2 regions of the Streptomyces sp. NPDC050617 genome follow, and region 2 is predicted to be linked to the other one. Evidence: riboswitches for the same ligand, from Rfam matches in the RefSeq annotation. Region 2 holds a riboswitch; the other holds the start of a gene.
What was found. Region 2 has a riboswitch for cobalamin ahead of metE (5-methyltetrahydropteroyltriglutamate--homocysteine S-methyltransferase). Riboswitches for the same ligand answer to the same signal wherever they lie in the genome.
Positions count from the first base shown of each region.

Region 1: another riboswitch for cobalamin. It lies ahead of cobN (cobaltochelatase subunit CobN); the one in region 2 lies ahead of metE (5-methyltetrahydropteroyltriglutamate--homocysteine S-methyltransferase).

Region 1 is NZ_JBFAIS010000029.1:106,988-110,189, reverse strand. Features, by position in the region: gene cobN (cobaltochelatase subunit CobN) at 1-1,982, opposite strand, end outside; cobalamin riboswitch at 2,148-2,284, opposite strand; gene cobG (precorrin-3B synthase) at 2,664-3,202, shown strand, end outside.
Region 2 is NZ_JBFAIS010000006.1:58,404-61,605, forward strand. Features, by position in the region: gene AB0I49_RS10450 (CoA-acylating methylmalonate-semialdehyde dehydrogenase) at 1-493, opposite strand, end outside; cobalamin riboswitch at 732-917, opposite strand; cobalamin riboswitch at 1,024-1,242, shown strand; gene metE (5-methyltetrahydropteroyltriglutamate--homocysteine S-methyltransferase) at 1,404-3,202, shown strand, end outside.

The DNA of each region.
Region 1 (3,202 bases), on a different contig from region 2:
GCGTCCTTGACCTCGCACAGCCAGCCGTCGACGTGCAGCAGGAAGTCGTCGAAGCCGTCGTCGTCCGGGCGGGCTTCGAGGCCGAGGTCGTGGTCGAGCTTGGCGGCCTGGATCAGCGTCCAGATCTGGGCGCGGATGGCGGGCAGCTTGGCCGGGTCCATGGCGGCGATGGAGGCGTACTCGTCGAGGAGCTGCTCCAGGCGCGCGATGTCGCCGTAGGACTCGGCGCGGGCCATCGGCGGCACGAGGTGGTCGACGAGGGTGGCGTGGGCGCGGCGCTTGGCCTGGGTGCCCTCGCCGGGGTCGTTGACCAGGAAGGGGTAGATGAGCGGCAGGTCGCCGAGGGCGGCGTCGGGGCCGCAGGCGGCGGACAGGCCCGCGTTCTTGCCGGGCAGCCACTCCAGGTTGCCGTGCTTGCCGAGGTGCACCATGGCGTCGGCGCCGAAGCCGCCGTCGGCCCGGTCGGCGGCGATCCAGCGGTAGGCGGCGAGGTAGTGGTGCGAGGGCGGCAGGTCGGGGTCGTGGTAGATGGCGATGGGGTTCTCGCCGAAGCCGCGCGGCGGCTGGATGAGGATGAGGAGGTTGCCGCGGCGCAGGGCGGCCAGCACGATGTCGCCGTCCGGATTCTGGCTCCGGTCCACGAACATCTCACCGGGCGGCGGTCCCCACTGGCCCTCGACGGCCTCGCGCAGTTCGGCGGGGAGCCGCTCGTACCAGCGCTTGTAGTCGGCGGCGGGGATGCGGACCGGGTTGCGCGCCAGCTGCTCCTCGGTGAGCCACTCCTGGTCGTGGCCGCCCGCCTCGATGAGGGCGTAGATCAGCTCGTCGCCGACGCCGGAGTCGAGGCCGGGTACGGGCTCGGCGCCGAAGTCGTAGCCGTCGGCCTTCAGGCGGCGCAGCAGGGCGACGGCGCTGGCGGGGGTGTCGAGGCCGACGGCGTTGCCGATGCGGGAGTGCTTGGTGGGGTAGGCGGAGAGGACGAGCGCGAGGCGCTTCTCGGCGGCCGGGATGTGGCGCAGGCGGGCGTGGCGCACGGCGATGCCGGCGACGCGGGCGGCGCGCTCGGGGTCGGCGACGTAGGCGGGCAGGCCGTCCTCGTCGACCTCCTTGAAGGAGAACGGGACGGTGATCAGGCGGCCGTCGAACTCGGGGACGGCGACCTGGGTGGCGGCGTCCAGCGGGGAGAGTCCCTCGTCGTTCTCCTCCCAGGCGGTGCGCGGTCCGGTCAGGCACAGGGCCTGGAGGATCGGCACGTCGAGGGCGGCGAGCGCGCCCGCGTCCCACGACTCGTCGTCGCCGCCGGCGGACGCCTCGGCGGGCTTGGTGCCGCCGGCCGCGAGGACGGTGGTGATGACGGCGTCGGCCGCGCCGAGCGCCTCCACCAGCTCGGGCTCGGGCGCGCGCAGGGACGCGACGAAGAGCGGCATGGGCGTGCCGCCCGCGTCCTCGACGGCCTGGCACAGGGCCTCGACGAACGCGGTGTTGCCGGACATGTGGTGGGCGCGGTAGTAGAGCACGGCGATCCGCGGGCCGCTCGCGTCGGGGCGGGGGGTGCGCTCCAGCGGGCCCCAGGTGGGGGCGGGCGCGGGCGCCTCGAAGCCGTGGCCGGTGAGCAGCACGGTGTCGGAGAGGAAGCGCGCGAGCTGCTCCAGGTTGGCGGGCCCGCCGTGGGCGAGGTAGGCGTGCGCCTCGGCGGCGATGCCGACGGGGACGGTGGACGCCTCCATCAGCTGGGCGTCGGGGGCCTGTTCGCCGGTGAGGACCACCACAGGCCGGTCCCCGGCGAGGAGGGTGTCGAGCCCCTCCTGCCAGGCGCGTACGCCGCCGAGCAGCCGTACGACGACGAGCTGGACGCCGTCGAGGAGGCCGGGCAGCTCGCTCAGGTCGAGGCGGGCCGGGTTGGCGAGCCGGTAGGGCACGGGCCCGTCGGCGGCGCGCGCGCTGAGCAGGTCGGTGTCGGACGTCGACAGCAGCAGGATCACTGGAACTCGCCTCGCGTAGTCGTTCCGGGCCGGGTGGCCGAGGGGGCCCGGCGGCTGGGGGTACGGGAGCCCGCGGCAGAGCGGCGGGCGGACAGCGGGTACGTCCGGGGCGCGCGGAGCCGGAACATGCGCATGCGTCGGCAGCCTTCCTCGGGGTCCGCGCCCCGGGCGGTGGGAGGACGGCGGGAGTTCCTGACTCGCCCGGCATCGCTGCCTGGCTCACAGTGGCGGGACCGTGCCGGAGTCTCACCGGCTTCCTCCCCTGGCGCCGTCTCTGGCGTCCGGCGGACCGAAATGATCCGCCGGTGAGCATAGTAAGCGCTATACCCTCCGAGCTGCGGCGCCACTGAGGCCGACCGGCCTCTCATGCCGGCCCGCCGAGGGCACCTCCCAGCAGGAGCCGGGGGAGCTTGAGGACGCACGGCCGCCCGATCCAGGCCGTCCGGCGCTTGAGGACGAGGCCCGCGCCCCCATCCGGCCCGACGCCCGAGGACGCACAGCAACCCAATCCAGCCCGTCCGGCGCTTGAGGACAAGGCCCACCCCCCATCCCGCCCGACACCCGGGGACGCACAGCAACCCCATCCAGCCCGTCCGGCGTTTGAGGACGAGGGTGCGGGGCGGTGCCCCGCGGGAAACACCGGCACCCACCCGAGTGGAACGTCTCGGTATGCTCGCGGCCATGCCCTTCGCCCCCGCACCCACCCCGCCCGGGGCCCGGCCCACCGCCCGGCACGGCGACGACGCATGCCCCGGCGCGCTGCGCCTGCACCCCGCCGCGGACGGCGCCCTGGCCCGTATCCGCATCCCTGCCGGACTCCTGACGGCACGTCAGGCAACGGCGCTGGCCCACCTGGCGGTGGAACTGGGCGATGGCTGTCTCGACCTCACCTCGCGCGGCAACGTCCAGGTGCGCGGGCTCGCCCCCGACCGCGGGGCGGCGCTCGCGGTCCGGCTGCGCATGGCCGGCCTGCTCCCCTCCGACCGGCACGAGCGCGTACGCAACATCGCGGCGTCCCCCCTCGCCGGGCTCGACGAGGCCGGGCACGCGGACGTACAGGGCTGGGCCCGCGAACTGGACGCGCTGCTGTGCGCGGACCCGGACGCGGCCCGGCTCTCGGGCCGCTTCCTCTTCGGCCTCGACGACGGCCGCGGCGACGTGGCCGCGCTCGCCCCCGATGTGACATTGATCGCAGGTCAGGGCGGTCGTGCGACGCTCGG
Region 2 (3,202 bases):
GGGCGGGCGCGGCCTTCCACAGGGGGATCATCGCGGGGAAGTTGAAGGGGGTGATGCCGGCGGTCACGCCGATCGGGGCGCGCAGCGAGTGGACGTCGATGCCGGTGCCGGCGTTGTCCGTGAACTCGCCCTTGAGGAGATGCGGAATGCCGGCGGCGAACTCGACGACCTCCAGGCCGCGCTGGATGTCGCCGTGCGCGTCGGCCACGGTCTTGCCGTGCTCGGCCGACAGCAGCCGGGCCAGGGAGTCGCGCTCGCCCTCGACGAGCTGGAGGAAGCGCAGCAGGACGCGGGCGCGGCGCTGCGGGTTCCACTCGCCCCACTCCTGCTGCGCGGTGACCGCGTCGGCGATGGCCGTCTCGGTGTCGGCGCGGCCCGCGAGGGGGACGCGGGCCTGGACCGTACCGGTGTTGGGGTCGTACACGTCGCCGTGGAGGCCGGACGTGCCGGCGGTGTGCTCGCCGCCGATGAAGTGCGTGAGTTCGCGGACCATGGGTGCCTGCTCTCGTCAGGGGAGATCCGGGGACGGCGCGGCGGGCGGGCGGCGGGCGCACGGGTGGGTGCGCCGCCGCCGCGGGCCGCGGGACAGTGAGCATCGGGCCGCCGGACGGACGTCGGGGCCGCCGGGGCGCGAGGGTCTACGAGCGCGGGGTGGGTCGGGTGCGCTCCGCCGGATCACCAGGGTCGTGGGTACGGACCGGTGCCATGCGTGTCTGCTCCATCCTCGTGGACAACACGGAACATCCCGCGGCCGGTATCCTGACTCCCGGATCCCCGCGCGCCGCCCGTCTTCCCGGCAGACCTCGCCAGTGACGTGTGGATGGCGGCGCACTCCCCGGTCACAGTGGCGGGACCGTGTCGGATTCGCACCGGCTTCCCTGCACCGCGGACCTTGTGCCCCGAAGATATAGTTGGACGTCCTAGTAAGTCCACCCCCTCCGACGGCCGGCTCCCGACGCGCCCCGTGTCCCACATCACCTTCCGGGATGTGAACAGCGGTGCCCGGACAACCCCCTGACCTCTAGGCTGACCCTTGCAGCTGGTTCGCCCTGCCCGCCAGGCAGGCGCGTCGCAAGAGGGAACCCGGTGGGAATCCGGGACTGCCCCGCAGCGGTGAGCGGGAACGACCGCCGTCATACGCACTGGATCCGGCCACGGGTCCGGGAAGCGACGGCCAGTAGGAATCTGCCCCGGCAGATGTGCCCGCGAGTCCGAAGACCTGCCCGTTGCCCGTACGCGACCGATCGCGTACGGAAATCCCGGTGACCTCGTGGGCGGGTCGGCGTGCGTATCAGGCGGGACACCGCGCCGCTGACGCGCGTACGCCCGCCCGGTCCGTCACCCTTCGCGTCCGCGTCCCGCCGCCGGGATTCTCAAGGAGTCATCTCGCGAAGGAGATTTCCGTGACAGCGAAGTCCGCAGCCGCGGCAGCACGGGCCACCGTGTACGGCTATCCCCGCCAGGGCGCGAACCGCGAACTGAAGAAGGCCGTCGAGGGCTACTGGAAGGGCCGCGTCACCGCCGACGCGCTCCGGGAGACCGCCGCGGACCTGCGCCGCGCGAACTGGCGGCAGTTGGCCGACGCCGGCGTCCACGAGGTGCCGACCGGCGACTTCTCGTACTACGACCACGTCCTGGACACCAGCGTCATGGTCGGCGCCGTCCCCGCCCGGCACCGCGCCGCCGTCGACGCCGACCCGCTCGACGGCTACTTCGCCATGGCGCGCGGCAACCAGGACGTGGCGCCCCTTGAGATGACCAAGTGGTTCGACACCAACTACCACTACCTGGTGCCGGAGCTGGGTCCGGACACGGTCTTCGCCGCCGACTCCGCCAAGCAGGCCGCCGAGCTGACGGAGGCCCGCGCCCTCGGCCACACCCCGCGCCCCGTCCTCGTCGGCCCCGTCACGTATCTCCTGCTGGCCAAGCCCGCCCCCGGCGTCGCCGCCGGCTTCGAACCGCTCACCCTCCTCGACCGGCTGCTCCCCGTGTACGCGGAGATCCTCGCCGACCTGCGCGCGGCGGGTGCCGAGTGGGTGCAGCTGGACGAGCCCGCCCTCGTCCAGGACCGCACCCCGGCCGAACTGAACGCCGCCGCCCGCGCCTACCGCGACCTGGGCGCCCTCGCCGAACGGCCGAAGCTCCTCGTCGCCTCCTACTTCGACCGGCTCGGCGACGCGCTGCCCGTCCTCGCCAAGGCCCCGGTGGACGGCCTCGCGCTCGACCTCACCGAGGCCGCCGCCGCCAACCTGGACGACCTCGCCGCCGTCGGCGGGCTGCCCGGCAAGCGCCTGGTCGCGGGCGTCGTCAACGGCCGCAACATCTGGATCAACGACTTCGAGAAGTCCCTGTCCACCCTCGCCACCCTGCTCGGCCTCGCCGACCGCGTGGACGTGGCCGCCTCCTGCTCGCTCCTGCACGTGCCGATCGACGCGGCGGCCGAGCGCGACATCGACCCGCAGATCCTGCGCTGGCTGTCCTTCGCCCGGCAGAAGACGGCGGAGATCGTCACGCTCGCCCGCGGCCTCGCGCGCGGCACGGACACGATCGCCACCGAGATCGCCGCCAACCGGGCCGACCTGGCGTCCCGCGCCAACTCCCCGATCACGCGGGATCCGGCGGTGCGGGCCCGCGCCGCCGCCGTCACCGACGCGGACGGCCGCCGCTCGGCCCCGTACGAGCGGCGCGCCGCCGCCCAGCGCGCCCGCCTCGGGCTGCCGCTGCTGCCGACCACCACGATCGGATCGTTCCCGCAGACCGGCGAGTTGCGCGCCGCCCGCGCCGATCTGCGCGCGGGCCGCCTCGACACCGCCGGTTACGAGGAGCGCATCCGGAACGAGATCCGCGAGGTCCTCGCCTTCCAGGAGCGGGCGGGCATCGACGTCCTGGTGCACGGCGAGCCCGAACGCAACGACATGGTGCAGTACTTCGCCGAGCAGCTGACCGGCTACCTCGCCACCCAGCACGGCTGGGTGCAGTCGTACGGCACCCGCTATGTGCGCCCGCCGGTCCTCGCGGGCGACATCTCGCGCCCGGAGCCGATGACGGTGCGCTGGACCTCGTACGCGAACTCGCTCACCGACCGGCCCGTCAAGGGCATGCTCACGGGCCCGGTGACGATGCTCGCGTGGTCCTTCGTCCGCGACGACCAGCCGCTCGGCGACACCGCCCGGCAGGTGGCGCTCGCCCTGCGCGACGAGGT